One region of the Streptomyces sp. JNUCC 63 genome, then DNA from elsewhere that is predicted to be linked to it. Evidence: riboswitches for the same ligand, from Rfam matches in the RefSeq annotation. Region 1 holds a riboswitch; each other region holds the start of a gene.
The links. A riboswitch is a leader RNA that binds a small molecule or an ion and turns the genes downstream of it on or off. The one in region 1 is predicted to bind cobalamin.
Positions count from the first base shown of each region.

Region 2: it holds a riboswitch for cobalamin, as region 1 does, so the genes downstream of both, nicT (Nickel transporter NicT) here and ACX25U_RS11560 ((2Fe-2S) ferredoxin domain-containing protein) in region 1, are expected to answer to the same signal.
Region 3: it holds a riboswitch for cobalamin, as region 1 does, so the genes downstream of both, ACX25U_RS28085 (cobalamin biosynthesis protein) here and ACX25U_RS11560 ((2Fe-2S) ferredoxin domain-containing protein) in region 1, are expected to answer to the same signal.

Region 1 is NZ_CM135963.1:2,574,537-2,584,596, forward strand. Features, by position in the region: gene ACX25U_RS11525 (SRPBCC family protein) at 1-143, shown strand, start outside; gene ACX25U_RS11530 (NADPH-dependent FMN reductase) at 582-1,157, shown strand; partial or broken gene ACX25U_RS11535 (VOC family protein) at 1,337-1,713, opposite strand; gene ACX25U_RS11540 (rhomboid family intramembrane serine protease) at 1,957-2,676, opposite strand; gene ACX25U_RS11545 (ABC transporter ATP-binding protein) at 2,787-3,638, opposite strand; gene ACX25U_RS11550 (FecCD family ABC transporter permease) at 3,635-4,735, opposite strand; gene ACX25U_RS11555 (ABC transporter substrate-binding protein) at 4,732-5,727, opposite strand; gene ACX25U_RS11560 ((2Fe-2S) ferredoxin domain-containing protein) at 5,876-6,289, opposite strand; cobalamin riboswitch at 6,331-6,520, opposite strand; gene ACX25U_RS11565 (hypothetical protein) at 6,792-7,286, shown strand; gene ACX25U_RS11570 (S8 family serine peptidase) at 7,564-9,153, shown strand; gene ACX25U_RS11575 (NAD(P)/FAD-dependent oxidoreductase) at 9,377-10,060, opposite strand, start outside.
Region 2 is NZ_CM135963.1:3,975,377-3,985,436, reverse strand. Features, by position in the region: gene ACX25U_RS18260 (hypothetical protein) at 1-201, shown strand, start outside; gene ACX25U_RS18255 (hypothetical protein) at 198-563, shown strand; gene ACX25U_RS18250 (NAD(P)-dependent oxidoreductase) at 649-1,566, opposite strand; gene ACX25U_RS18245 (hypothetical protein) at 1,702-1,983, shown strand; gene ACX25U_RS18240 (DUF4142 domain-containing protein) at 2,106-2,921, shown strand; gene ACX25U_RS18235 (LAETG motif-containing sortase-dependent surface protein) at 3,149-4,117, shown strand; gene ACX25U_RS18230 (ArsR/SmtB family transcription factor) at 4,149-4,502, opposite strand; cobalamin riboswitch at 4,583-4,783, shown strand; gene nicT (Nickel transporter NicT) at 4,815-5,948, shown strand; gene ACX25U_RS18220 (nucleoside hydrolase) at 5,945-6,949, opposite strand; gene ACX25U_RS18215 (hypothetical protein) at 6,999-7,985, shown strand; gene ACX25U_RS18210 (ribosomal protein L7/L12) at 8,012-8,293, opposite strand; gene ACX25U_RS18205 (GAF and ANTAR domain-containing protein) at 8,342-9,073, opposite strand; gene ACX25U_RS18200 (GAF and ANTAR domain-containing protein) at 9,128-9,958, opposite strand.
Region 3 is NZ_CM135963.1:6,102,022-6,112,081, forward strand. Features, by position in the region: gene ACX25U_RS28070 (putative cobaltochelatase) at 1-1,984, opposite strand, end outside; gene cobN (cobaltochelatase subunit CobN) at 2,154-5,819, opposite strand; gene ACX25U_RS28080 (cobyric acid synthase) at 5,816-7,363, opposite strand; gene ACX25U_RS28085 (cobalamin biosynthesis protein) at 7,360-8,301, opposite strand; cobalamin riboswitch at 8,403-8,541, opposite strand; gene ACX25U_RS28090 (DUF397 domain-containing protein) at 8,669-8,920, shown strand; gene ACX25U_RS28095 (hypothetical protein) at 9,195-9,659, opposite strand; gene ACX25U_RS28100 (helix-turn-helix domain-containing protein) at 9,702-10,060, opposite strand, start outside.

The sequences.
Region 1 (10,060 bases):
CCGGCATCCGAATGCACGAGCTCCCTGTGGACTACATCGTCTCGATCCGCAACGGCATGATGCTGACCAAGCTGGCCCGGATCGCGGTGCGCGAGCAGCGCGGCAGCGTCGGTGGCGCTCTGCAGAGCACCCGGAGCGGATGAGAAGCTGTACACCGCATCGGGACGGACCTTCGGTCGGAGCCGTTCGCCACACGCCCGACAAGTCCTCTCCCCGGCCCGACCGGTGTCCTCGGACACGCGGCCGGCGGTTCGTCCGGTACGCGGCGGGCGGCTGAACCAGGCCGTGCGGTACGGCCGATGAAGACGGCCCCGTGCAAGCCGCACGTCCGGCCGGCAGCCCGCACACACCCCACCGGCGATGCTCGCCGGCTTCCGCACCGTCGCCGGAGCTGATCGGTCACCGCCGCGCCCCACTGACAAACCGAGGCCGGCCGAACGGCATCGTGACCCGTGCTCCTCCGATTGGATCAGCCTGGAAGGCCGATCGCCGACGGCCATGGTTTCGTGCTCTTGGAAAGCGTTCGCCCGCCTCCGGAAGGGAAGCGGGTCGGCGCAAGGCGCACGGCGAATCGAGGAGAGATGACCACCTACAAGGTCGGCTACATCGTGGGAAGCCTGGCGACTCACTCGATCAACCGCACGCTCTCCAAGGCCCTGATCCGGCTGTCCCCGCCGGATCTGGAGTTCGATGAGATTCCGATCAGGGACCTTCCGCTCTACAGCTACGACTACGACAGCGACTTTCCCGCCGAGGGCAGGGCACTCAAGGCTGCCATCACTTCCGCCGACGCCATTCTGTTCGTGACCCCGGAATACAATCGATCGATCCCCGGCGCCCTGAAGAACGCCATCGACTGGGCCAGCCGTCCCTGGGGCGACAATTCATTCACCCACAAACCGTCCGCGGTGATCGGGGCCTCTCCCGGCGCCATCGGGACAGCCGTCGCCCAGCAGAGCCTGCGCAGCGTCCTCGGCTACTGCAATTCTCCACAGATGAACGCGCCCGAGGCGTACATCAGATTCATCCCGGAGATGTTCACGGACGATGGTCAGGTCACCAACAGCGATACGGAAGAATTCCTTCGGCGCTTCATGGAGGAATTTCGCGATCACATCGTACGCGTGCTCGCCGTGCTGCCTCCCAGAACATCGTGACGCCCTCCGTGTCTTCCGTGTCTTCCGTGTCTTCCGTGTCTTCCGTGTCTTCCGTGTCTTCCGTGGAACCGCCTGATTCGGCGACCGCCTCGGGCCGCAACGGGGTGAACAGCGTCCGTGTTCCGGTGTGAGATCGGAGAACGCGGCCCCGTCACCGCCCGGGACCGGGTCGCAGGCCGACTGCCGTAGGGGCGGGTGAGGATCTCCATCGCGTGGCCCACCGGATCCTGGAAGTACAGCCCGCGTCCGCCGTCACGGTGGTTGATCCGGCCGGGCTGCTCCAGGTGCGGGTCGGCGTAGTACACCACGTGGGCCTGCTGGATCCGCTCGAACGCCGCGTCGAACTCCTCGTCGGACAGCAGGAAGGCGTAGTGCTGGGCGGCGATCGGCTCGTCGGGGTCGGCCATGAGGTCGAGGGTGACGCCGTTGCCGGTGGCGACGGGCACGAACGGGCCCCAGGGGTGCCGGCCTCCAGGCCGAGGACGCCCGCAAGCAACTCGGCGGACTCCTGCTTGTTCCGGGCGTGGACGATGGTGTGGTTCAGCTCCGCGGTCATGGTGTGCCTCCCTGCGGCACCTCAACGGCGCCTCCGTGCCCCACCAGGCCGATGTCCGGCACGCGGTGCCGTGATTCCGACCCTGGCCGGGCCGGGCCGGTCCGCGGGCGGTGGCCGAGCCCACGTGGACGCGCGCACGATGCGGCTGCGGCAGGTACTGGCCGACTGCATGATCGGGCCAGGCATCGGCCATCAGTACGGTTGCCGTCCCTTTGGTCCTCACCAGTGGGCGGCCGCCGGAGGCTAGAGGAGGCCGAGGTCGCCGAGTTCCTTGTGCAGGTCCGCGCGCGGGTTGTCGGCGCGTACCTGTCGTGCCTCTGTGCTGTCATCGGAGCGGGCGGTTCCGGCAGCTCGCGATCGCCGGTCCCGGAAGAGCCAGGCCCCGACCAGACCGCCGATCAGCCCTCCGAGGTGTCCGAGCCAGCTCACCCCCGGCGTCCCGGGCACGGCGACGGTGAGCATGTAGGCGAAGGAGGCCGCCATGACGATACCGATCAGCGTGTCGATCAGGTGCCGGTCGAAGAGCCCGCGGACCACGACGTAGCCGAAGTAGCCGAAGATCAGACCGCTGGCGCCCACCGTCTCCACGCCGCCCCGTTCGAGGAACCACACCGTGAGCCCACTGGTCACCGCGACGAGCAGACTCAACCCCAGGAAGCGGACCACGCCTCGGTAGGCGGCAAGGAACCCGAAGACGAACAACGGGCCGGAGTTGCTTTCGATGTGCGCCCAACTCCAGTGCAGGAAAGGCGCGGTGAGGATTCCGGGCAGTGTGCCGAAGTCGCCGGACATCACCCCGTAGTCCCGCGAAAGGGCGTAACTGCCTGCGTAGTTGGCCAGCTGCACCAGCCAGACCACCACGAGGAACCCGAACATCACGAAGAACGCCTTCCGCGCCTCCGCGATCATCTGCTCCGGACCGGCCGGCCTCGCGCCGGCCTGATTCTGATGTGACCTGCCCATGGCGCCGCTCCCCTCCCCTGCGGATCCGTACCCGCGCCACCGCGAACTCTATGCACCCACCCCGACCAGTGACATCCGCGGTAGCACCCGAGCCGGGCCGGCCGATGCCGTCACGTCTGTGCGGCCTCCTGTCTCCGTCCGGGCCGGTCGTGGCCGGAGAGGAGCGTCACCTGGGGTACGCCGGTGCGGGGGTGCTCGGTGACGTACGCCTCCACGCGGTAGACCTCGGCCAGCAGGGCAGGGGTGAGGACGTCCCGCGGGGGGCCGAGGGCGATCACGCGGCCGGCCTCCAGGACGCAGAGCCGGTCGCAGAACGACGCGGCGAGGTTGAGGTCGTGCAGGGCGACGACGGCGGTGATGCCGAGGCGGCGGACGAGGCGGAGCGTGTCGAGCTGATGGCGCAGGTCCAGGTGGTTGGTCGGTTCGTCCAGCACCATCGTCCCCGCCCGCTGGGCGAGCGCGCGGGCGATCAGGACGCGCTGTTTCTCCCCGCCCGACAGCCGGTCGAAGGGCACGTCGGCGAGGCCGGCGACGCCGAGTTCCGTCAGCGCGACCGTGACGATGGCGCGGTCGTCGGCGTCGTCGCCCGCGAAGGGACGCTTGTGCGGGGTGCGGCCCATGGCCACCACCTCGTACACGGTGAGCTCGAAGTCCCCGGCGTGCTCCTGCAGGACGGCCGCCAGGTGCCGGGCCAGGCGCTTGCCGGGCATCCGCCAGACGTCCGCGCCGTCCAGCAGCACCCGCCCGGACGTGGGGCGCAGCGCACGGTAGGCGGTGCGCAGGAGGGTGGACTTGCCGGCGCCGTTCGGGCCGACGAGCCCGACCACTTCTCCGGGGGACACCGTCAAGGAGACCTGGTGCACCAGGTGTCTGCCGTCGACGGTCACCGAGACGTCGTCGATCTCCAGTGTCCCGGGTTCCGTTGCCCCGGGTTCCGTTTCAGGACGGCCGGTCGTCATCATGTCCTCCTTCGCATCAGCCAGAGGAAGAACGGCCCGCCGGTCAGGGCGGTGAGGATGCCGACGGGGATCTCCTCGGGGCTCATCAGCGTGCGCGCGGCCAGGTCGGCGGCGATCAGGAAGGCCGCGCCCAGCAGCGCGGCGGCCGGGAGCGCGCGGCGGTGGTCGGCGCCCACCAGCAGTCGTACGACGTGTGGAAGGATCAGGCCGACGAAGCCGATCTGGCCGCTGACCGCGACGATCGTGCCGATCATGAGCGCGACCAGGACGAACAGCGCGGCCCGGAAGCGGTGGACGTCCAGGCCCAGGGCGGCCGCGGCCTCCTCCCCGGCCAGCAGCAGGTTCAGCGGACGGCACACGCCGAGCAGGGCCGCCGTGCCGAGCAGGACCGCGCCGGCGGGGATCCACACCATCGTCCACGTGGTGCCGGCCAGCCCGCCGAGCATCCAGCGCAGCGCCGACTGCGTCTTGTGGGGGTCGTTGGAGGTGACCACCAGGAAGCCGGCCACCGCCGACAGCACCTCGGCCATGGCCACGCCCGCCAGTACCAGCCGCAACGTGGTCATCCGCCCGCCGGAGCGGGCCAGGAAGTACACCGCGACCAGGGCGGCCAGCGCGCCGCAGAACGCCGCCAGCGGCAGTGAGAAGGCACCGAACAGCGTCACGTGGAAGACCAGGACCAGCACCGCGCCGACGCTGGCCCCGGACGACACCCCCAGCAGCATCGGATCGGCGAGCGGGTTGCGCACCAGCGCCTGCAGGGCCATCCCGGCCACCGACAGTCCCGCGCCCACCACCGCGCACAGCACCACCCTCGGCAGCCGCACGTCGGTCACGATCGTCTCGCGCACCGGGGGCCACGTCGGTTCGGTCAGGCCGGGGTGGACCTGGTGGAGCAGGATGTCCCACACCTCCCTCGCCGGGATGCCGACCGAACCGGCCGCGATCCCGAACGTCGCCGCCACCGCCACCAGGGCGCCGAGCCCCGCCAGCACCAGGGCGTAGGGGAGCCTGCGGCGGCGGTCGGCGGCTCTCGGAGCCCCGGCCGGCGAGCCGCCGGCCGTCCCGGCCGGGTCGGCCGTCTCCGTCGTGTCGGTCACCGGAAACGGTCCGGGTGGAGCTGGCGGGCCAGTGACTCCACGGCCGCCGGCACCCGCACGCCCAGCACGGTGGACGACAGCGGCAGCACCGCGAACCGCTTGTTCCTGATCGCGGGCACGTCCTTCAGCGCCGGGTTGGCGAGCAGGAACTTCTTCTTCTCCTCGACGGTCTGGTCGCCGTAGTCGTAGATGACGACGGCCTCGGGTGCCCGCTCGGCCACCTGTTCGAACGACACGTCACCGAACGCCTTGTCGACGTCGGCGAAGAGGTTCGTCCCGCCGGCCCGCTCGATCATGTCGTTGCCCATGCCCGCGCCCCCGGCGGTGAGGGCGGTCCTGTCACCGCTGTCGTAGACGAAGAGCTTCACCGGCTTGACGCCGTCGAGCTTCTTCCCGACCTCGTCCAGCGTGGCGTGCAGCCGCTTCAACTGCCGTTCGGCCCGCTCGGGAACGCCGAAGACCTTGGCGACCTCGCGGACCTCCTGGTCCATCACCGCCATCGTCACCGGCCCCGAGGGGCACTCCTCGATGTTGAGGCGGGTGTTGATCCCGGCCTTGGTGAGGGCGTCGCGGGAGCGGCCCTCCTTCTCGTCGAAGGCGGAGGTCCAGCCCCCGTAGACGAAGTCGGGTTCGGCCGTCAGCAGCGTCTCGTAGGACGGGTACTCCTTCGCCAGCGACTCGATCGTCCTGTAGGCGGCCTGGTACTCGGGAAGGATCCCGTTGTCGGGATAGGCCGTGCCGACCATCGACTTCTCCAGCCCGAGCGCCAGCATCACCTCGGTCACGTGCTGGTTCAGCGACACCGCGCGCTGCGGCGGGCGCTGATACGTCGCGGTCACCCCGCAGTTGGACAGGGTAACCGGGAAGCCTTTCGCCGCGGCGGCACCCGCGGTCCCGTCGGCGTTCTGGCGGGCGCTTCCGCCACAGCCGGCGATCAGCAGGGCCGAGGCCGTGGCCAGCAGCAAGGACAGTGGGCGTCTGCCCGTCGTCATGGGATGGTTCCTCTCACCAGCATGTCCGGGGTGGTCACCGGGTGGCGTGGACGGTCGTCGGGAAGGCGTGCCGCGGCCGGGGGTTGAGGGTCGTACGAACCGTCACCGGCCTCCGACCGCAGCGGCGGGAAGGGGAGTGCCCGGAGCGTCACAGGTCGCCGCGGGACGACGGCCCGGACGAAGTGCGCCGTCGCGGCGGGGTGAAGACGTAGAGGTCGAGGATCTCGGGCCGCCGGGCGACACCGGGACCGCCCGCCCGGACCCAGGTGGCGATGTCCTCGGTCGCGGCTGGGTCGTTGACCAGGCCGAGCCACACCGGCCGGGCACCGGCGGCCCGCCCTGCGGCGGACGGCTGGACGACGACCACATTGGCCTGGTCGCACACGTCCAGGCACGCCGAGACGCGTACGGGCGCTTCCTCACCGAGACGCGCGGTCTGTGCCGCGTGATCGGTGGCGGTCACCTTGGGACTGCCGCAGCAGCAGTCCCGGCACACGACGACCCGGCAGGGCGCCGCGTCGACCGGCCCTCCGCCCAGCCCTTCGGCCGGCCTCCCGGACATGCCGCACCACTCTCCTCTCCGGGGAAATCCGCCCCGGTTGTCGTCGAGGAGGCGACCGCGTGAGTCTCCTGGCTCTCGGGTCGAAGCTCGTCCCGGCCTTCCCACCCGCCTCGGGGCAGTGGCCAGTTCGGGATTCGCTCGCCGATCACAGTGGCGGGACCGCGCCGGTTTCACACCGGCTTCCTCATTCCGCCGTCGCCTTGTCGCCCGACATCATCGCATCCGGGGCATGGCGCCGTCACCAGTGCGCCCACCAGGGCGGGCCCGGCGTCCACGGCGGACGCGACGGACGCGCCGTCGTCCGCCACCAGAACCGACCCATCCTGCCCGCGCCACCGACGGTTCACCAGTCACCGGAGCCGGTCAGGGGATTCCTCTCCAAGAGCTGCCGGTCCGATTGCGGCCGGGAAGTCGCCACCATAGCTTCAATCCGTCGGACTTCTTCCGATAAGCCAACATAACTTCTTATGTCGGCTTTCCCATGTCGTCGAACGGAGCATCCATGTCGGTGATGACCGGTACCCCGCCCATGCAGCAGTTCGGCCAGCAGGGCGGCGCCCCGCAGGGTCAGATCCAGCAGATCATCCAGCAGACCATCCAGCAGGCGTGTCAGCAGGCGAGCCAGCAGGTCGCGCAGCGCATGCAGCAGACGCTTCAGCAGATCCAGCAGGTCCAGCAGCAGCTCCAGCAGCAGGGCATCTCCCACCAGGCGCACCCGTACCTGGCCATCGCGATGCACACCGCGCTGCGCCAGGGCGTACGGCAGGCGGTGGAGCAGTCCGTGCAGCAGGCGCTGCCGACGGTGATCGTGACGCTGCTCCAGCAGAGCCAGCAGGGCCAGCAGGGCCAGCAGGGCCAGCAGGGCCAGCAGGGCCAGCAGGGCCAGCAGCAGTGGGGTGGCGGGTACGGCCCCCAGTCGTTCGGCCAGCCGTTCCCGCAGTACCAGCAGCCTGGCCTCGGCTTCGGCCAGATGGGTCAGCCCTTCGGTATCGGCTGACCTCTGGCGGCGCTTGATGCGGTGTGCCCAGGAGTGCTTCCCGGGCACACCGCATCACCGTGGAAGCGCGAGCCGCCCGTAGTCGGATCGGGAGCACAAGTACGACATAGGCGTGGTGAAGGTGGACGCAATGGTCAAGGAAAGGCCCAGAAACAACCGCGAGAGCGGGTCCGAGGGCGCGGGGGCCGGCAGGCCGGAACCCGAGAGCAAGGAAGCAGGGCCACGCGGGAAGGGCGCGCCGTCACCGATCACGGTGCAGCCGCGACGGGGGCGGTACATGGTGGCACCGCTGCCCCAGCAACTGCTCCCGCCGGGAGTGCCCGGACTGAGCATGGACGCGGTGTGCGACCGGCTGGACCGGATGTCCGACGTCAGGGTGGTCCGCAGGCTTCAGCCGTCGGCGAAGACCCGGTCGGCCGGCGTGCGGCCCGCCTGCCCGGAACTGGCGGTCGTCGAGGCGGCCGAGGACCAGGTAGCGGCGATGCGATCGCTGCACGTGCACATCGAGCCGGACCTGCCGTTGTCCGGCGCCGGACCCGTCCCCATGCCGGCGGCGGGGATGCTGCCGCTGCGCGATCCCGGGCTGGTCGTGCCGCTGGAGGAGCCCGTGGAGATCTCGCTCCGCGTCTGCGGCCCGGACGGCGAACCGCTGGCGGGCGCGGGAGTGTTCCTGATCGGCGCGACCTGGCCGAGCCAGGGCCTCACCGGGGCCGACGGCACGGTCACCGTCACACTGGCGACGGAGACCGCGCAGTCGATCCGGTCCCTGTACTTGCGGCCCGCGGCCGGTTACATGGACCGCTGGATCCACCGGCCCGGCCTGTCGGCGACGCAGGAGAACCTGGTCACCCTGACCCCGCTGGCCAAGGTGTACCCGGAACTGGAGGAGCGGCAGCGGTACGGCTGGGGCCAGCAGGCCATGCGGGTGGACCGGCTGCCCCCCACGTTCCGCGCCTTCGGCATCAAGGTCGCGGTCATCGGCTCGGGTGTCAGCGCCGAGCACCCCGATCTGAGGCACCAGGTGCGCTCCGGGGTGGATCTCGTCCACGGTACGGACGAGGGCTGGGCCCACGACGTGATGGGCAGCGGCACCCAAGCGGCGGGCATCATCGCCGGTGGGGACACCGGCAAGGGCGCCATCGGCATCGCCGTCGACGCGGAGATCGAGGTCTGCCAGGTGATGCCCGGCGGACATTTCAGCGACCTGATCGCCGCCCTGGACCACTGCGTCGAGCGCGAGATCGACATCGCCCACATCGCGGTGGCGACCCCGTACCCGTCGGCGCTGGTCTCCCGCAAACTCGTCGACGCCAACGCGGCGGGCATCGCGTGCGTCGCCCCGGCGGGCGACACCGGTGGGCCGGTCGCCTTCCCCGCTTCGCTGCCCACCGTGTTCGCCGTGGGCGCGCTGGGCGTCTTCGGCTCGTATCCGCAGGACACCTCACACGCCACCCATTCGGGGCAGCAGTTGACGCCCGAAGGGCTGTTCGCCGCGCCGTTCAGCTGCTACGGCTCCGGAGTCGACGCCGCCGCCCCCGGCGTGGCGGTCCTGTCGTGCGCACCAAAGGACGGATACACGGTGCTCGACGGCACCGGCGGGGCCTCGGCCCACGTCGTCGGCCTCGCCGCCCTCGTTCTCGCCCACCACGATGACTTCCACAGCCAGTTGCTGCCCCGCGGACCAGGCCGGGTGCAGCACCTGTTCGAGATCATCGCCGCCAGCTGCCGCCAGCTGGCCGCACCGGGCACGGCGGAGGCGGCCCGAGTCGGGCACGGCCTGCCCGACGCCCTCGTCGCCCTCGGCCTGGCCCCCGGAATGCAGCTCGCTCCGGGTCCGTCCCCCTACGTCCCGTCCATGACTGGTTAGGCCCGTCCCCCGCAGACCTACGGATCGGCACCCGCTTCGAGAGAGCGGGTGCCGACCGGCTTGCCGGACGTCCCGAGTCGCCCGGCGCGTGCGGCAGCGCCTCGCAGCCGACAGCCGCCCGCGGATACGGGCGGCGCCCGGTGTCCCGCCGGCCCGCGGCGGACGTGCGCATGCCGCCGGGCGGGAGCCGTGGTCAACGGTCCCGCCCGGTGGCACCGGCTGGTCAGCGCAGCGGGTCGAACGGCGCCAGCTGGGAGGGCCGTTCGCCGGTGACGATCGTTTCGGCGAGCAGCCGTCCGGTGGCCGGGCCGAGGGTGATGCCCCACATGCCGTGTCCGCCCGCGGCGAAGACCCGGGGGGAACGCGTGGCCCCGATCAGGGGCAGTCCGTCGGTCGTGCACGGGCGGGAGCCGACCCACTCGTCCCGGCGGGCGTCCAGGTCGGCGCCGCGCAGCAGCGGGCGTGCGGCCTCGGCGACGGCGTTGATCCGGCGGGCGTCCAGGGGCGCCTCCGGCCTGCGGAACTCCATCATTCCGGCGACGCGCAGACGGTCACCGAGAGGTGTGCAGGCGACGCGCTGAGCGGGGAAGTAGACCGGACCGGACGGCACGTGCTCCACGGGGACGCTGAAGCTGTATCCGCGGCCGGCCTGCACGAGGGAGCGCACGCCGAACTTCCTGGCGTGGCGGCCGAGCCAGGCTCCGGTGGCCAGCACCACCGCGTCGAAGCGCTCGCTCTCACCGCCACCGGTGAGGACGGTGACACCGGCCGCCGCGTCCCGCACGTCGGTGACCTCCGTGCCCTCCCGGATCGCCCCGCCCCGGACACGGACCGCGTCGGCCAGGGCGTGCACGAAGTGTCCCGGGTCGATGTAGCGCTGGCCGTGCAGCCGGATCGCCGCGCCGAT
Region 2 (10,060 bases), 1.4 Mb from region 1:
TTCCACGGCCGCGGACCGGGACGGCTGCCGGGCAGGGCGGCCGTACCGGCCCTCCGGCGGCGCCCGTCGACGCCGGCGGGCGCCCGGACGGGAGCGGTCCCGGTGGCCGTGCCGGGGCCGTCCGTTCATGTCCCGGGTGACGACGCCCGGGACATCAGCACCTATCCTGAGCTCGTCAGGGGGAGGGGGAGGGAACAGTGAGCTGGATCTGGTGGGTGCTGATCCTGTTCTGGACGGGTGGTTTCGCCTGGTTCGCCGACACCGTTCGCACCGCGCTGCGCAACCGGCACGAGCGGAAGCTGGAGCTGATGGAGGCGGCGAAGGCGGATCGGCTGGCCGTGGAGGCGGCGCACAAGCCGCCGGAGCCGGTGTGCGGTTGCACCCACCATCTGGCCAAGCACGACAAGAGCGGCCGCTGCCACGAGCGCGTCGAGGTCCCGACGGCCTGGGACGAGAACAAGAAGCCGCTGCGCTTCGAGCCGGGCCAGTGCAACTGCCAGCAGTACGTGGGTCCTCAGCCGCTGTCCCAGGTGTACGCCGACGAACTCACCGACCGCGCCTGACCATCCGGGACCCGCGCGGCCGGCCGACTCCGCTCCACGTTCCGCCGGCATCCCGACGGCGCCCCGGTGTGCCCCGGTTGCCCCGTCACGACTCCGTCTGCTCGTGGTCCGCCTCGGCCGAGTCGCGGTCGGTGAAGCTCGCGAAGTACGCCGCCGCCATGTCCTCCTGACCGTGCCCCTGGGCGGCGGCGCGGGCGAAGCGTTCGGCGCTCGCGGCGGCCACGTCGAGGCGGACGCCGTGGCGCTCGCCGGCCCGGACGATCAGGCGGGCGTCCTTCTCCGCGGTGGTCACCGCGAAGCTCGGCGGGAGGAACTTCCCCTCGAGGATGACGCCGGCCTTGGCGTGCAGGTAGCCCATGTCGAGCGGGCCGCCCGCGATGAGGTCGAAGAAGCCCTGCGGATCCACGCCGAGCCCCTTGGCCAGGGCCAGCGCCTCGCCGGTCGCGGCGGTGACCGCGACGACCCAGCTGTTGGTCACCAGCTTCAGCCGCGTGGCGGAGGCCGCCGCGGCGTCCTCGCCGGTCCACACCGTACGGGCGCCGACCGCCTCGAACACCGGAGTCACCGCCTGCCGGCCCTCGACGGGTCCCGCCGCCAGCACGGTCAGCTGTCCGGCCTCGGCCGGCTGCTTGGTGCCCAGCACGGGCGCGTCGTAGAAGACCAGGCCGTGCTCGCCGGCGAGGGCGGCCAGTTCGGCGACCGACTCCAGTCCCGCCGTGGTCGACTGCGCCCATGCGGCGCCCCGGCGCAGCGCGGGGGCGGCCTCGCGCATCACGTCCAGGACCGTGCCGCCGTCGTAGAGCATCGTCAGGACCACGTCGGCGTCGCGCACCGCATCGGCGGGGGTCCCGGCGACCTCGGCGCCGTCGGAGGCCAGCGGCTCGGCCTTGGCCCGGGTGCGGTTCCAGACCCGGACGGTGTGTCCGGCGCGCACGAGGTTGCGGGCCATCGCGGCGCCCATGATCCCGGTGCCCAGGACGGCCACGGTACGGGTGTCGGTCATGTCGTCCACCTCCTTATCCATGCGGTGAGTGTCGCCCGGGCCCGGGCCCGGCGTCCGCACGGGTGACCTACGGGTGCGGGTACCCGTCCCCGGCTGTTCACCGGAGGTGCGGGCGAACGGGCAGCGGGAGGCGACATGGCCGATCCCTCCGGCCTCTCCCGGCCGCTGCTGAAGGAGGTGCTCGCCGACCCGCCGCACCTGCCCGAGACACCGGCCCTGCTCGCCGTACGCCGGCTGGGCCCGCGGGCACGGGAGTCGGCGGCCCGCGTCCCGGAGGGGGAACCGGTCGAGACGCGTGCCCGGCCGATCGCCCGGGTCACGGCGTCGGTGGGCGTGGGTCACTGTGGCTGCGGCGCCGGCGGAGCGGGAGCAGCCGGTCCGGACGCGGGTGCGGCCGAGGATGTCACCGGCGGGTGAGCACCGTCACACCGACGGCGGTGACTTTTTACCAGATCAAAAGGTTCTTTACGCTTCCCTGCACGTATCACTGGGTGTCCGAACCGCCTGTGGGCGGGATCCACGACCGCGCAGGAGGCACGGTGCGCTTTTCGCGGAACGCGACGGGAACTCTCTTCGTGGGCGGTGCCCTCAGCCTGACCCTCGCCGCGCTCGCCTATCCGAGCATGCTCGGTCTGGAGAAGGTCTCCAGCGACGGCGACCGGATCATCGCCCAGACGCAGTGGGGGCCGCTGACGGAGTCGGACCGGGACTTCGTGGTCAAGGTGCGCGCGGCCGGACTGTGGGAGTACCCCCTCGGTCAGATAGCCCTGAAGAAGGGGACGACCCCGGAGGTCGTCACCGCCGGCAGGCACCTGATCGACGGTCACGCGGCACTGGACACCAGCTGCCGCAAGATCGCCCCCCTGCTCAACATCACGCTGCCGAACGTGGCCAGCCCGCAGCAGGAGGGCTTCGTCACCACGATCGCGAACAAGAACGGCAAGGATTTCGACTCCGAACTGGCCAACATCCTGCGCATGACGCACGGCTCGATCTTCAACACCATCGCGAAGGTCCGCTCCACGACCAAGAACAGCCTGGTCCGCGAGCTCGCCAACCAGGCCAACGACACCGTCCTCGACCACATCATGGTTCTGGAGGCCACCGGACTGGTCAACTTCGAGCAGACGCTGCACATGCAGACGAGCCCGCCGAAGCTGCCCGCCACGGACCTGACCCCGCCGCCCCCGTCCGGCCGCCAGCCCATGGTCGTACTCACCCCGCCGCCGACCGCCACGTCGACCCCGCTAGTGATCCCCGGCGAGCCGACCCCCAGCCCGCAGGCCCCCAACCCGCAGGCCCCCAACCCGCAGGCCCCCGACCCGCAGCAGACCCCCAGCCCGCAGGTGGGGTGAGTCGCGGAACACCTGGTTCCTCATGTGACACAAGCGTGATGGAGCAGTGAACTCGGTTCGTGTTCCCGAAGTTGACATGTTTCAACCGCGCACACGACCATGAGCGCACACTGTGGCGCATGTGACCGATGGGCCCGTTGTTTCTTCCGTCTTTTGTGGGCCCTTCCCTGGTCCGTGCCGTAGTCCTGCGACCAATCACCCCTGTGCACAAGCAAGATGGGATCCGTATGTCCATAGCCAGACGTGTCACCGCCGGCCGCCTGCTGGGAACGGGCGCCGCGACGCTCGCCCTGTGTGCCGCCTCCGTCGCCGCCGCCTCCGGTGCCTGGGCCCACGGCGCGCCCGGCGGTGACGGCTGGAAGAACGGCGGCCAGTACAAGCCCGGAACGGGCGCGGGCAAGGTCACCGAGAGCGACCGCTGCCAGTTCTCGCTGGACGGCAAGAACTTCTTCGACGCCGTCAAGGTCGACGACCAGAGCCTGCGGCCCAGCGAGGACGGCAAGGTCCACATCAAGGTCCGTACCGCCCGTGACGCCACGGCCTGCACCGCCTCCCTGGCCTCCTACCTCGCCCACGGCCCGACGTTCGCCACCTCCGGCGAGCAGGTGTTCGTCGACTTCGACACGGTGACGGTCAAGCGGGGCGAGACCGACTCCCTCGACATCGCCGTGCCGGACGCCGGCTGCTTCGCGCAGATCGACCTGTACCGCGGGGCGGTCAAGTTCGACGGCAGGACGGACGCGAACGACGGTTTCGAGCACGGTGAGCTGCCCAAGGGCCCGGACCGCCCGGTCATCAAGGACAAGCTGATCGCGGCCTGGAACGGCGGCACCAAGGACTGCACGGCCACCGAGCCCGAGCCCGAGACCCCGTCCACCCCGCCGTCCTCGGCCCCCGCCGAGCCGCCGGCCCCGGCGGAGGAGTCGGCCCCGGCGGAGGAGTCGGCGCCTCCGGCCGACAAGACCCCCTCCGAGACGGAGAGCCCGTCGTCGAGCCCGAGCGAGACCCCGGCCCCGTCGGCCTCCGGCTCCACCACCGCCCCGGCCCCGGCCCCGAACGGCGGCGGCGGCGACCTGGCGGAGACCGGCGGCGGCAGCAACACCGGCCTCGTCGCCGGCGGCGCGGCGGTGCTGCTGGCGGGCGGCGCGGCGATCGTGGTCGCCACGCGGCGCCGGGCGGCGAACCGCGCCTCGTGATGCGCGCGGGGCTGTTCGAGCAGACGGCGGTTCAGGCCGCCGCGCAGTGCTCGAGCAGCCCCGCCACCTCCGCGTCCACCACCCGGTAGCGCACCACGCGCCCCTCCTTCTCCCCCGCGACGACCCCCGCCGCCCGCAGCAGCCGCAGTGCCTGCGACACGGCGGGGTCGTTCATGTCCGTGGCGAGGGCGAGGTCGGACACGGCGAGCGGCCCGGCGCGGTGCAGCGCCAGCAGCAGGGCGAGCCGCTTGGGGTCGGACAGCAGGGAGAAACGCTCCGCCCAGGTGTGGACGGGACCGGCGTCGCCGATCGCCGCGATGGCGTCGCACACCCGGTGACCGTCGATGGTGCGACGGCCGGCGCGGTCGGCAGGGACGAGATGCATGGCGCCATCCTCGCAGGCACCACCCTGTGATCTTCCATACCTGCGCAGCTGTGCAGCTATGCAGGCGACCGTCCGTACCTCTACGGTGGGCGGGCCGTGGTGCTCGGGAATCCGGTGACGGCCCGTCAAGGGTCCATGCCGGAGCGGCCCTCGCCACTGTGATCGGGGAGTTCCCGTCCCGTCCGGCAGCCGCCGGGCCACTGGTCCAACGACCGGGAAGGCAGGGACGGAGAGCGTTTCACCCCGTAAGCCAGGAGACCGGCCACGGCAGCTCACGAGGAGATCCACGAGGTGCTGGAGCGTGATGACCGGATGACCCTGCCCAACCCTGCCCCCACGCCGACGTCCGCGCGGACCGCGTCCGCGCGGCCGACGTCCTTCGCATGGCGCCGGGAGGACACCCTCAGGACCGCCGGCCTGATGGCCGTGATCGCCGCACTGCACATCGTCGCCTTCGGCATCCTGTTCCTGCTCGTCGTCCCCGGTAACTACCAGGTCGGCACCAAGGCGTTCGGCATCGGACTCGGCATCACCGCGTACACGCTCGGGATGCGGCACGCCTTCGACGCCGACCACATCGCCGCCATCGACAACACCACCCGCAAGCTGATGGCCGACGGCAAGCGGCCGGTGTCGGTGGGCTTCTGGTTCGCGCTCGGCCACTCCAGCGTCGTGGTGGCGATGGCCGCCCTGGTGGCGGGCGGCGCCCAGCTCGCCGGCACGCTGATGAACGACGACTCCCGGACCCACCAGGCGCTCGGCGTCCTCGGAACGGCGGTGTCCGGTACGTTCCTGTACCTCATCGCCGCCCTCAACCTGGTCGCCCTGGTCGGCATCCTGAAGGTCTTCCGGGCGATGCGGGCGGGCACCTACGACGAGCGGGAGCTGGAGGCGCACCTGGACTCCCGCGGCTTCATGAACCGCGTCCTGGGCCGGCTCACCAAGTCGATCTCCCGCCCGGGCCAGATGTATCCGCTGGGCTTCCTGTTCGGCCTCGGCTTCGACACCGCCACCGAGGTCACGCTGCTGGTGATGGCGGGCTCGGGCGCGGCGGCCGGCCTGCCCTGGTACGCGATCCTGTGCCTGCCGCTGCTGTTCGCCGCCGGCATGAGCCTGTTCGACACGCTCGACGGCACGTTCATGAACTTCGCCTACCAGTGGGCGTTCTCCAACCCGGTCCGCAAGGTGTTCTACAACCTCACCATCACCGGCCTGTCCATCGCCGTCGCCTTCTTCATCGGCACCATCGAGCTGGTCGGCGTGCTCCACGACAAGCTCGACCTCCGGGACGCCGTCACCGGCTGGATCGCCGGCCTCGACCTGGACAACGTGGGCTACGTCGTCGTCGGCCTGTTCGTCGTGGTGTGGGCGGCGGCGGTGACGTACTGGAAGGCGGCGAAGGTGGAACAACGGTGGGCGGTACGGCCCGCCGCCGACACCGACTAGTCGTTCCCCGTCCCCTCCACGGTGGCCAGGAACAGCTTGACGTACCGTTCGGCGTCGATGTCCAGCGCCACGTCCACCAGGGGCTGTTCGCGGGCCTCGCCGTGCAGTTCCGCCTCGCCCGGGCGCGGGCGGCGGTCGACGACCGTCTGCCCGCGGGCCGGGCCCGGCGCGAGGTTCACCTCCACCGGCAGCCGGTGGGTGGTCAGCCCCGCCGGGTCGGCGACCGAGCAGACCGTGCCCGCGTCGCCGAGGCCGCCGAAGGGGACGTCGTTGCCGGTGGCCGGGGTGCGGTGGGACAGCAGCCGCCCGGCCAGCCGGGCGCCGGGCTCACCGCGCTCGCGCAGCCGCCGTACGTCCGCCTCCGGCACGAGCACCCGCTCGAACACGTCCAGGCCGTACATCGTGACCGGCACCGCGGCGGTGAGCAGGATCGCCGCGGCCTCCGGGTCGTGCCAGACGTTGAACTCGGCGACCGGCGTGGCGTTTCCGGTGGCCACCGCGCCGCCCATGAACACGATCCGCTCGATGTTGCGGGTCACCTCGGGGTGGGTGCGCAGCAGCAGGGCGATGTTGGTCAGGGGAGCGGTGGGGACCAGCGTGACCGGACGGGGCGAGGCCAGGATCGCGTGGCGCAGCAGCATCACCGCGTCCACGTCGGCGGGCCGCCGGGACGGCACGGGCAGCCCGAGGTCGCCCATGCCGTCCCGGCCGTGCACGTGGTGGGCGGTGCGCAGGGGTTCGAGCAGCGGCCGCTCGGCACCCCGGGCCACGGGAACGGCGGGTGCGCCCGCCTGTTCCAGGACGGTCAGCGTGTTCCGTACCACCTGGTCCACGTCCGTGTTCCCGGCGACACAGCCGACCGCGCGCAGGTCGAGGCCCGGGTGGCGGACGGCGAACAGCAGGGCGAGGGCGTCGTCGACGCCGGTGTCGCAGTCGATGACCACGGGAGTGGGCCGAGAGGCCACGGGCGCTCCTTCCGTCGGACCGGACCCACCCCCCATCGTCACTCCCACAGCCCGGTGCCGCGCGCGGCCACCCTCCCCCAATCTCTTGAACGCGCAGGGGGACCCCCATCCCGATCCGCCGCAGCAGCTCCTCGACGGGTACGGCACCCGGGCGGCGCCCGTCCCGCAGCCGTACGGCGGCCTGGTCGCCGCCGGCCTCCCGCTGCCCGATTTTCCCGGCGCCGCTCACCCGGACGGACCGGCGCGCTGGTGGGCGGGGCGGCCGGGTGGTGCGGTGGGAGAACAGCACTCGCCCCTCTGGAGGCCCCGCATGTTCCGTCCCCCGGCCCGTGTCCTGCCCGCCCCGGTCCTGGCCGCGGTCGCCCTGCTGACCGCGGCGGCCTGCACCTCCGGGCAGGCCGGCCGGGCCGCCGAGACCGCCGCCTCCCCGTCGGTGGCCCGCCCGGCCGCACCGGCCTCCGTGCCTCCGACCGCCGCGCTCACCCAGGAGCAGGCGCAGAAGGCACTGCTCACCGAGGCCGACCTGGGTCCGGCGTGGGCACCCACCCAGGGGGCCGCGACCTGGCGGGACGGCGTGCTCAAGGCGCGGGCCGAGGTGCCCGACTGCCAGCGTCTGCTGGACGCCCTCTACGCCGACGAACCGCTCGGCGCCCCCTCAGGAGCGCACGCGGTCGCCGCCTTCGACGACGCCGACGACGAGGCCCAGCTGCGCCACCATGTGCTCGCACTCCGCGCGGCGGACGTGGACCGCGCCCTGAACTGGCTCAAATCCCTGCCGCGGACCTGCGCCGACTTCACGGCGACGACCACCCGGTCCGGCGTTCAGGACGTACGGGTCACGGGCCTCGCCCTCCCGGAGGTCGGCGACGCCCGCCAGGGCCTGCGCGTGACGTTCACCGACGACTCCTCCATCCTCACCCTCGACGTGGCCGCCGTACGCCTCGGCGACGACGCCGTCACCATCACCACCGGCGCCCTCGGCACCCCACCGGAGAACACCACCACCGAATCCCTCTTCCTGGTCACGGACCGCCTCACAACGGTCCACCACCAGGAACGGACCCAGGCCTGAGGAGGCCGGCGGGCCGGCGGCGGAGGTCAGGCGGTGAGGTGGTCGACGGCCTCCTTGGCCTCCTTCAGGCCGGCGCCCGTGGCCTCCCGGTAGGCCTTGATCGCCTCGACCTTCCGGCCCGCGCGGGCGAGGGCGGCCACCTCGTCCAGGCGCGGGTCCTCCTCGCGCAGACCCAAGTGGTCGAGTATCAGGTCCAGTTTGTGTTCGACGCGGGCCAGGCGGCGGTCGGTCCGGGACAGCCGGCTCCCGTTGGCGGCGATGCCGACGACGGCGACGAGGACCACGGCTGACAGCGCAAGTATGTCCATGACACAAAGGCCAGGAGCACCCGTGCCGCGTCCAGGCTGCGGACACGCCTACAACCGCCTCGATTCTTCCAGGAGTTCGGCCGCCGTGAGCTTGCCTTCGGCCAGGTCGCGGCAGACGGACGCCAGTGACCTGCGCTCCTTCTCGGCGTACTCGTGCAGCAGTTCCAGCGCCTTGGCGAAGGAGATGCCGGCGTACTGGGAGATCAGCCCCTTGGCCAGCTCCACCGTCGCCTTCGCGGAGACGGCGGCCTGGAGGGAGGTCAGCAGGTCGTGCTCACGCTTGGGCTCGGTCGGCCAGCGGGCCAGCGCGAGCGCGGCGATGTCGCACAGCCCCTGCGCCACGATCAGGTCCCCCGCCGGCAGCGGCGCCTCGTCCCGGCGCAGCAGGGACACCGCGCCGATCGCCCGGCCGTCCAGCCGCAGCGGCAGCACGTGCACGGAGACGTAGCCCGCGGCGAGCGCACGGTCGGTGTACTCCGGCCACCGGCCGTCGCCGCGCAGGTCGTCCGCGGCGACCGGCTCGCCGGAGCGGTAGCAGTCGACGGACGGACCCCGGTGCCGCTCCACCTGGAACAGGTCGAGGCGGCCGAGGGCGTCGTCGGAGGAGGCCATCACCCGAAGATCACCGCGGGCGTCGGCCACCACCACGGCCGCGTCGACGGCCAGCAGGGCGATGCAGTGGCCGCTGAGCCGGTCGAACAGGTCGAGGGGGTCGAATCGGCTGCCCAGAGTGTCGGCGAGGTCGACGAAGGCCCGCGTGAGCCGCAGTTCCCGGTTCATCGCCGCCTCCTCACGACACGACGCCCCGCACCCGGCCGTCGTGCCTGAGCGCACCTAGTCACGGTCGAACCTCTTCCTGTGCGTGATCACCTCGTGCGCCACGTCGAGTGCCGTACGGCCCTGGGCGAAGGCGGAGGCGCGCAGCCGCGCCAGAGCTTCGTCGGCGCCGACCCCGAGCTGGGCCATGATCATGCCGATGGCCTGATAGACCTCGTCCTGATCCGTGGTGAGACCGCTCAGCCAGGATTCTTCTCCTGCACCCTCATTGTCCTCCTCGTGAGGCAGGGACATCAGGGCCAGCGTCATCACGCCGGCCACGAGCTGGGCGGTGTGCAGCTCCCGCTTGGTGAGCTCGTGCGGGGCGTCGCCGTACAGATCGAGCGTGCCCACGCAGACGGCGTCGTTGCCGAGCGGAATGGAGTACACCGCCTGGACCCCGGCCTCGGCCGCCTGCTGGGCGAACACCGGCCAGCGCCGGGCGTCGCGGCCCGTGGTCAGGTCGGAGGCCAGTACGGGCGCGCCGATCTCCGCGGCGTACAGCGACGGCCCGTCGCCCAGCGTGGCCTGGATCTCGGCCACCCGGGAGGCCGCGTCGTCGCTGGCGCTCATCTGTACGGGCATGCCGTTGCCGCGCAGCGAGACGCTCACGCCGGTCACCGGCAGCAGCTTGACCGCGACCACGCACAGCCGGTGCGGGATCTCGGCGGGCGCCATGCCCCTGACGCCCTCGGCGATCACGTCGGCGGCGTTCACCGGGTCGCGCACGCGGTCCCGCTCGGGTGCCACCTCGGTCTCGTAGTCCTGGAGGCGGCCGTCCCGGCGGCCGCGCCGACCGGGTTCGCCGCCCGGGGCGCCGAAGCCGTCGTCCCTGGGCTGCATGGCCACCGCCTCCTCACCACATCAGCGCGGCCATCGTCGTTCACGGTTCCCGGGAACAGACGCACACGCGCTGAACGAGGAGACACCCCACCGCGGGTCCACCTGCCC
Region 3 (10,060 bases), 3.5 Mb from region 1:
CGGCCCTCCTGTCGCCCTGAACTTCCTTGACCAGCCCCGCGATCGAGTCGGCCCGCAGCTCGTCCAACGCCACCGCCGTACCGCCCAGTTCACCCGCGAGCCGCCCGGCCAGCCCCAGTCGTACGGGCCCCGACTCGCAGTCCACGACCACCGACGCGACACCCTCGGCGGCGAACAGCCGCGCCGCACGCCCGGCGAGAGCGACCGGCTCCGGGCCACCCGTGGCCCGCCCGTCGGTCACCACCACGACCAGCGCCCGCCGCGCCGGGTCCCGCAACCGCTCCACGCGCAGCACGTCATGCGCCTTGAGCAGCCCGGCGGCGAGCGGAGTCCGCCCACCCGTCGGCAGCGACTCCAGGCGGGCCGCCGCCGCGTCGACGGACGAGGTCGGCGGCAGCGCCACCTCGGCGCCCGACCCCCGGAAGGTCACCAGCCCCACCTTGTCCCGCCGCTGATAGGCGTCCAGCAGCAGCGACAGCACCGCGCCCTTCACGGCACCCATCCGCTGCCGCGCGGCCATCGACCCGGAGGCATCCACGACGAACAGCACGAGATTGGATTCGTGGCCTTCTCGTACCACTTGCCTGAGATCGTCACGACGCAGGAGAAGGCCGGATCCGGTTCGGCCCCGCGCCCGCTGGTGCGGGGCCGCCGCCTGTACGGTCGCCGCCAGGTGCAGCTTGGTAAGTGCCCCACGGGGCCGCCGGGCCCCGATCGTGCGCCCGTGCTCGGCCCGCGCCCGCGAACGCCGCCCGGCGGCGCCCTCACCGAGGCCGGGCACGCTCAGCACCTTGGTACGGAACGGCTCGGAGGCGCGCACGGCGGACTGCTCACCGGCGCCGGCACCGGACGGCCGCGGCTCTCCGCCGCTCTCACCGTCCTGCGGACCGCCGCCGTCGTCGTCGGGCGCGGGCTGCCCGCCGCCACCGTCGGGGCCGCCGTCCGGACCGGGGTCGGGATCGTCGTCCTCCGAGCCTCCGAACTCCTGGAGGGTCTCGTCGAGCTTGTCCTCGTCCAAGCCGGGTGCGTCGAAGGGGTTGCGACGCCTGCGGTGGGGGAGGGCCAGCAGCGCGGCCTGCCGTACGTCCTCGGCGAGCACGTCGGTCCGCCCGGCCCAGGCGGCCAGCGCGGTGGCGGTCCGGGCCATGACGATGTCGGCGCGCATGCCGTCCACCTCGAAGGCCGCACAGGTCGCCGCGATCTGCCGCAGCGCGCCGTCTCCCAGCCGGACCTGCGGCAGCAGCTTCCGCGCGGCCACGATCCGCGCCCGTACGGCGGCCTCCTCCTCGGCCCACCGGGCGGCGAACCCGGCGGGATCGTCGTCGTGGGCGAGCCGCCTGCGCACGACCTCCACCCGCTGCTCCGGCTCCCGCGAGGCCGCGACCTCGACGGTCAGCCCGAAGCGGTCCAACAGTTGGGGTCGCAATTCGCCTTCCTCAGGATTCATGGTCCCGACGAGCAGGAAGCGTGCCGCATGCCGTACGGAGACACCTTCGCGTTCGACGTACGAGGCGCCCATCGCAGCGGCGTCCAACAGCAGATCGACGAGATGGTCATGGAGAAGATTGACCTCGTCGACGTACAGGATCCCGCGGTGCGCGTCCGCGAGGAGGCCCGGTTCGAAGGCCTTCACGCCCTCGGCGAGCGCCCGCTCGATGTCCAGCGCACCCACGAGCCGGTCCTCGGAGGCCCCCACGGGCAGTTCGACCATCCGCGCCGCCCGCGTCTCGTACGCCCCCGGCTCATGCGGCCCGTCCGGACAGGCGGGGTCGGGTGCGTCGGGGTCACAGGAGAAACGGCAGCCGGAGACGACGTTCAGCGTGGGCATCAGCGCCGACAGGGCACGCACAGCGGTGCTCTTCGCGGTGCCCTTCTCGCCGCGCACGAGGACTCCGCCCACCTGAGGTGACACCGCGTTGAGGAGCAGGGCCAACCGCAGAGCGTCCTGTCCGACGACGGCAGTGAAGGGATAGGGCGTGCTCACGCTACGATCACTCCTTTGGATGACTTGTGGCAGCGCGATGCGGATCCGAGCTGCGGGTCCGCCATCATCGAAACCTGCTCCCCGCCGACGCGGGGACGACCCTCCCGATGAGGGCGAGCTGCGGCCGCAGCTGCTGTGCTCCCCGCACACGCGGGGATGCGGTGGGAGATCATCCGTCCCCCTCCAGGTCTCCCTCAAGTTCGAGGTAGGTCGCCCGGAGCCGCTCCAGGGTCTCCTGGTCCGGCTCCGCCCAGAGGCCGCGGTCCGCCGCTTCCAGCAAGCGTTCGGTGACGCCCCTCAAGGCCCAAGGGTTCGACTTCCGCATGAAGTCGCGGTTCTCGGCGTCGAAGACGTACTCGGTGCTGAGCTTCTCGTACATCCAGTCGTCGACGACCCCGGCGGTGGCGTCGTAGCCGAACAGGTAGTCCACGGTCGCCGCCATCTCGAAGGCGCCCTTGTAGCCGTGCCGGCGCATGGCCGCCATCCAGCGCGGGTTGACCACACGGGCGCGGAAGACCCTGTGCGTCTCCTCGCCCAGCGTGCGGGTCTTCACCTGGTCGGGTACGGCGCTGTCGCCCACGTACGCCTCGGGGCTCGCCCCCGTCAGGTGCCGCACCATGGCGACCATGCCGCCGTGGTACTGGAAGTAGTCGTCCGCGTCGACGAGGTCGTGCTCCCTCGTGTCCACATTCTTCGCGGCCACCGCGATCCGCTTGAACGCCGTCTCCATGTCCCCGCGCGCCGCTCGCCCGTCCAGCCCGCGCCCGTAGGCGTAGCCGCCCCAGACCGCGTACACCTCGGCCAGGTCGGCGTCGGAGCGCCAGTTCCGCGCGTCGATCAGCGGCAGCAGGCCCGCGCCGTACGCGCCCGGCTTGGAGCCGAAGATGCGGGCCGTCGCGCGCCGCCGGTCACCGTGTTCGGCGGTGTCCTCGTCGGCGTGGGCGCGCACGAAGTTCTGCTCGGCGGGCTCGTCCAGCTCCGCCACCGCCCGTACCGCGTCGTCGATCAGGCCGACCACGTGCGGGAACGCGTCCCGGAAGAAGCCGGAGATGCGGACCGTGACGTCGATGCGCGGCCGGCCCAGTTCCTCCAGCGGGACGATGTCGAAACCGGTCACCCGGCGCGACGCGTCGTCCCACACCGGGCGGCAGCCCAGCAGTGCCAGGATCTCGGCGATGTCGTCGCCCTGGGTGCGCATCGCGGACGTACCCCAGACCGTCAGGCCGACCGACTCCGGGTACTCGCCCGTGTCCTGCAGGTACCGCTGCACGAGCGAGTCCGCGAGCGACTGGCCGACCTCCCAACTCAGCCTCGACGGAATCGCCTTGGGGTCGACCGAGTAGAAGTTCCGGCCGGTCGGCAGGACGTTGACCAGACCCCGGGTCGGGGAGCCGGACGGACCCGCCGGGACGTAACCGCCGTCCAGCGCCCGCAGGATGTGCCCGATCTCGTCCGTCGTACGGGCGAGCCGGGGCACGACCTCGTCGCAGGCGAAGTCCAGCACGGCCACCGCGTCCGGAAGTTCGGCACCCAGCACCTCCCGCATCAGAGCCCCGCTCCCGGAAGCCGCCCAGCCGCGTTCCTCCATCCCCTCCGCGATCCGCCGGCACAGCTGCTCCAGCAGATCGATCGCGTCGGCGGCCGTACGCGCCGGACCCTCCACCAGGTCCGTCAGCTCCACCGGCACCTTCACCGGCGCACCCGGCTCGGCCAGCAACTCCTTCTCTGTCAGCCCGAAGTGCTCCGCCAGCGAGGCCCGCAGCCCCGGCAGCGCGTTCGCCTGCCCACCCCACACCTGCGAGGCGCGCAGCACGGCGAGCACCAGGTTCACGCGGGGCTCACCGACCGGGCCGCCGCCCAGGATGTGCAGGCCGTCCCTGATCTGCACGTCCTTGATCTCGCACAGATAACCGTCGATGTGCATGACGAACTCGTCGAACTCGTCGTCGTCCGGCTGCTCGTCCACGCGCAGGTCGTGGTGCAGCTCGGCGGCCTTGACCAGGGTCCAGATCTGCGCCCGCACGGCCGGTGCCTTCGCCGGGTCCAGGTCGGAGACCAGCGCGTACTCGTCGAGCAGCTGTTCCAGCTTGGCCAGGTCGCCGTAGGTGTCCGCGCGCGCCATCGGCGGCACGAGGTGGTCGACGACCGTGGCGTGCCCGCGCCGCTTGGCCTGGGTGCCCTCGCCGGGGTCGTTGACGATGAACGGGTACACCAGCGGCAGGTCGCCCAGCACCGCGTCCGGCGCGCACCCGCGCGAGAGCCCGAGGCCCTTGCCCGGCAGCCACTCCATCGTGCCGTGCTTGCCCATGTGGACGATCGCGTCGGCGCCGAAGCCCCCCTCCGATGCCGCGGCCTCCAGCCAACGGTAGGCCGCCATGTAGTGGTGGGACGGCGGCATGTCGGGGTCGTGGTAGATCGCGATCGGGTTCTCGCCGAAGCCGCGCGGCGGCTGGATCATCACGACGACGTTCCCGAACCGCAGGGAGGCGAGCACGATGTCGTCGCCGTCGACGTACAGCGAGCCCGGTGGCTCGCCCCACGCCTCCAGCATCGCGTCCCGCAGCTCGGGGTCGAGCTTGTCGAACCACGCCCGGTAGTCGGCCAGCGGCACCCGCGCGGGTGCGGCGGCCAGCTGCTCCTCCGTCAGCCACTCCACGTCGTGGCCACCGGCCTCGATCAGACGGTGGATCAACTCGTCGCCGTGGTCGGGGTACCCCTCGACCACGTACCCCGCGTCCCGCAGCGCGTCCAGCACCCGTACCGCCGAGGCAGGCGTGTCCAGACCGACCGCGTTGCCGACCCGCGAGTGCTTGGTCGGGTACGCGGTGAAGACGAGCGCGATCTTCTTCTCGGCATTCCGCTTGTGCTTCAACCGCGCGTGCCGTACGGCGATTCCGGCCACCCGGGCGGCCCGCTCGGGGGCGGCGACGTACACCGGCACGTCGTCCGGGCCCTGCTCCTTGAAGGAGAACGGGACCGTGATCAGCCGTCCGTCGAACTCCGGGATCGCGACCTGCATCGCCGCGTCCATCGGGGAGAGGGCCGCGTCCGACCCGTCCCACGCGGCGCGCGACGAGGTCAGGCAAAGCCCTTGCAGCACCGGGATGTCGAGCTCGGCCAGCGCCCCGACGTCCCAGGACTCCTCGTCCCCGCCCGCCGACGCCTGCGAGGCGTGCGTGCCGCCGGCGGCGAGGACGGTGGCGACCAGGGCATCGGCCCGTCCCAGGATCTCGTACAGCCCCGCGTCGGCACCGCGCAGCGAACCGCAGTACACCGGAAGGGCGTTGGCGCCGCGCGCCTCGATCGCGTCGCACAGGGTGTCCACGAAGGCGGTGTTGCCGCTCAGTTCGTGGGCGCGGTAGAAGAGCACGCCCACCGTCGGGCGGCCGTCCACGAAGGCACGGTCGCCGTGGACGCCGTGCTCCGGCATCTTCCGCGGCTCCTCGAAGCCCTCGCCGGTCAGCAGCACCGTGTCCGACAGGAACCGGGCCAGCTCGGCCAGGTTCGCCGGACCGCCCTCGACGAGGTACCGCAGCGCCTCCGCCACCACCCCGGCCGGCACCGACGACTCGGCCATCAGCTCCGCGTCCGGCACGGCCTCGCCGCCCAGCAGCACGGTCGGAACGCCGGACGCCCTCAGCGCGGCGAGCCCGTCCTCCCAGGCGCGCTTGCCGCCGAGCAGCCGTACGACGGCGATGTCCGCGCCGTCGAGCAGCCCGGGAAGCTCCTCGGCGACGTCCACGCGGGTCGGATTGCCGATCCGGTAGGAGGCGCCCGAGGCACGGGCCGCCAGCAGATCGGTGTCGGCGGTCGACAACAACAACACTGTGCTCATGCGGGCGCTCCCGGTGGAATGAAGGGCAGTCCTTGCGGCGCGCCCGACTCGATGAGCCGCCACAGCGCGTCCGTGTCCGCGTGCTGTTCGATCAGGTCGCCGAGCCGGTCCAGCTGCTCCTCGCGCAGCGCGGCGAACGAGGTGTCGGCGGCCGGTACGAAGCGGCGGCCCGCGGCGGCCGCCACCTCGCGCAGGAAGGCACGCCGGAAGCCGTCGGACTCCAGCGAGCCGTGCCAGTGCGTGCCCCAGACGGCCCCGACCCGGCAGCCGTCCAAGAAGGGCTCCCCGCCCATGACTTCGGCGACCCCGTGGTGGATCTCGTAGCCCTCGACCCGTTCGCCCAGGGCCTCGCCCTCGGGCCGGGTGAGGGTCTTCTCGCGGGCGAACCGGACCCGTACGGGCAGCAGCCCGAGGCCGTTGACCCGCCCGGCCCGCGACTCGACCTCGTCCTCGATGTGCTCGCCGAGGACCTGGAAGCCGCCGCAGACGCCGAGGACCGGCCGCCCTTCGGCAGCCCTGCGGCGCAGCGCCTCCGCGAGGCCCCGCTCGCGCAGCCACTGAAGCGCCCGGACGGTGCCCCGGGTCCCGGGCACGATGACGAGGTCGGCGTCGGTCAGCTCCTCCGAGCGGTCCACGAACCGTACGACGACGCCCGGTTCGGCGGCGAGTGCGTCCACGTCGGTGAAGTTGGACATCAGCGGAATCGCGCAGACGGCGACCCGCAGCACGTCCTCGCCCACCGGGGGCGCCACGGCCGACTCCCGCACCGCGCCCCGGAGCGACACCCTCCCCCGAGCTCTCGACTGCGTTCGAGCAGGGGGGACCCCCATCCCGTCCTCCTCGTCGATGCCGAGCCCGTGCCGGAAGGGCAGGACGCCGTACGTGTGCCGTCCGGTGAGCCCGTGCAACATGTCGAGCCCGGGTTCGAGCAGCGAGACATCGCCCCGGAACTTGTTGACCAGGAACCCGGCGACCAGCTCCTGGTCCTCGCGGGACAGCAGGGCGAGCGTGCCGAAGAAGGAGGCGAAGACGCCGCCGCGGTCGATGTCGCCGACGACCAGCACGGGCAGCCGAGCCCCCCGCGCGATCCCCATGTTGACGATGTCGGTCCGGCGCAGATTGATCTCCGCCGGGCTGCCCGCCCCCTCGCAGATCACCGCGTCGTACGTGCCCCGCAGCTCGGCGAGGCAGTCCAGCACCGTGCCGAGGAGCTTCTGCTGCCGCCCGCCGTGGTAGCCGCGCGCGCTCAGCTCGCCGACCGGCTTCCCCAGCAGCACGACCTGGCTGCTCTGCTCGCCGCCGGGCTTGAGCAGCACCGGGTTCATCAGCGCGGTCGGCTCGATCCGGCACGCCTGGGCCTGCATGGCCTGCGCCCGCCCGATCTCGGCGCCCTCGCGGGTGACGAAGGAGTTGAGGGACATGTTCTGCGCCTTGAAGGGCGCGACCTTCACGCCCTGCCGCACCAGCCACCGGCAGATCCCGGCCGTGACGACGCTCTTCCCGGCGTCGGAGGTGGTGCCGGCGACGAGCAGACCGCCGTTCATGACGTACGTCCTCTCCTCAGCAGCCGTGCGCCCGCGCACACGCCGAGCGCGAGCCAGCTCACGCGCCGGGAGAGCCGTACGGCCCGTTCGATGTCCCCCGCCCGGACGGCGCGCCCGGAGCCGTTGAGCACCGGGCGGTGCTCCACGCGCCCTCCGTAGGAGAGCGTGCCGCCCAGCCGCACGCCGAGCGCCCCCGCGAACGAGGCCTCGACCGGGCCGGCGTTGGGGCTCGGGTGCTTGCCGGCGTCGGCGCGCCAGGCCCGTACGGCACCCCGTGGGTCGCCTCCCGCGACGGCCGCGAGGGCGGCGGTGAGCCGTGCTCCCGGCCATCCGGCGAGGTCGTCGAGGCGGGCCGAGGCCCAGCCGTAGCGGCGGTAGCGGGGGGACCTGTGCCCGACCATGGCGTCCAGGGTGTTGACGGCCCGGAAGCCGAGGAGGCCCGGCACTCCGGCGACGGCGCCCCACACCACGGCGCCCACCACCGCGTCGGAGGTGTTCTCGGCGACGGACTCGACGACGGCCCGGGCGATCCCGTCGGCGTCCAGCGCCTGCGGATCGCGCCCGCACAGGTGCGGCAGCCGCGCCCGGGCGCCCTCGACGTCCCCGGCCCCGAGCGCCTGCCCGACCGCCCGTGCCTCCCGCGCGAGCGAGGTGCCGCCGACGACGGCCCAGGTGGCCGCGGCGGTCAGGGCGACGGAGGCGGTACGGGAGCGGTGCACGGCGGACGCGGCGAGCGCGGCCGTCACCACGGCGCCCCCCACGCACACCGCGGTGTGCAGGGTGCCCCAGCCGCGGTGGTCCCGCCACAGCACGTGTTCCACGGCACCGGCGGCCCGTCCGAACACGGCGACCGGGTGCCCGCGGCGGGGATCGCCGAGGAGCAGGTCACCGAGGAGGCCGGCGGTGGCGCCGTACGCGAAGACGCGGTCGGCACCCATCGGGTCAGCCGGCCGTGGGTGCGGTCGGGATGTCGCTGGTGAACCTCGGTCGGCAGCCGCGCATGGCGATATGTCCTCACTCAGGGTGTCCACGCCCTGGTTCGACGAGACCGGCGGTGAGAGTTCCTGGCTCCCGGGGGTTCTTCCCCGGTCACAGTGGCGGGACCGCGCCGGATTCGCACCGGCTTCCTCTCTTGCCGCCGTACATGGCCCCGGCAGTCCACCACGCCCCGTGAACACCCGTCAACCTGCCTTTGACCTGCGGCGGACCAGTGTGCTGAGGCCCACACCCGTGACGCGGCGTCAGTGGCTTGAAACAGCTGTTTTTTACCTCTTCCGCAGGTGTGAAGCTGGGAAGACTTCCGGCATGGACACCCATGGAGGCAGAAGGAGGTGGGCGTTGGCAGGCAGGGAGCCGTCGGGGCGTGCGTGGGTCAGGAGCAGTTACTCCAACCAGAACGGGGAATGCGTGGAAGCGGCCCTCGCACAGGGCCGCGTGCTCGTGCGCGACTCGAAACGGCCAGGGAACGGCGGAGACGGCGAAGTTCTCGCCTTTCGCCGTGCGGCGTGGTGTGGTTTTCTGGCTGGGCTGGGGGACCCGGAGGCGGGCGGCTCATGATCCGCCGGGGGGACGGGAGGCGCACAGATGCGAGAGCGAGCTGAACAAGGGACGGCGTCGGCCGGTGCGGGCAGTTCCGGCGGAGCGAAGGAGAGCCGGCACTCGGCGGTGGGCCCGCTGGCCCTCTTCGCCTTGGTCACCGGGGTCGTCGCGGTGGGGTTGGGAGCGCTGGCGGGGCTCCTGGTGCCCGGTGGTGCGGCGCGGGGTGTCGTCTGGCTGCTGGTGACCGTGCTCATCGCCGTGGCCGCCGGTCTGTGGTGGGGGCTCACCCCGGTCACGGAGCGGCTCCGGGTCCTGAACCGTGCCCTTGCGACGGCTCAGCTCCCAAGCGCGCCCCGTCGCTGACCCCGCCGGTCTCTGAGCCGCTGGAGCGTCGGCGCAGCGCTCTGCCCAGTACGGCGCTCAGTGCCGTGACGAGCGCGGCGCCGACCGCCCCGGCGACCGTCGTGGTCAGCGGGGTGGCGGCTCCGGAGGGAATGCTGGGGGCGACCCGGGTGGCGACGGCGAGGCTGAGCAGCAGAGCACTCGCGCAGGCGGTGCCCAGCAGCAGCCGGGCCGACAGCAGCCGGATCTCGTTGGAGACCCGGGCGCTCTCCAGCTCGATGAGCCCCTGGAGCCATTCCGGCTGCTTGATCGCCTCGACCTTGACGGCGTTGTCGTCGAGTGGAACAGCGTTCTCCGGTTCGACGTCCCCCGTGCGCAGGCGTTGCCACCACGCTCGTATTCCGAAGACCGCCATGGCCCTCCCACCCCGTTCCCGCCCGGGTCGTCCCGCCCGGGGTCAGCTGTTGTCCAGACTCTCCCTGACCGCGGCGAGCAGCTCAGTCATCCGGTCGCCCTCGTACGCGATCGCGCCGATGTCTTCGAAACATTCCTGGAAGCGGACCATCAGCGCCAGGTCGTCACGGCTCGACAGGCCGCCTCCCGGGCCCTCGACGTAGAGCAGGTCGTCGTCGTCCTTGAAGCTCAGCAGGATGAACGGCGTCCCGACGCTGAAGTGCGCCCCGGCGGACAGGGGCAGCAGCCGCAGCGTGGCGCGCGGATGCTCGGCCAGCGTCAGGATGTGGTCGATCTGCCGGCGCATCACCGAGGGCCCGCCGATCTGGCGGCGGATGGCCGCCTCGTCCAGCACGATGTCGA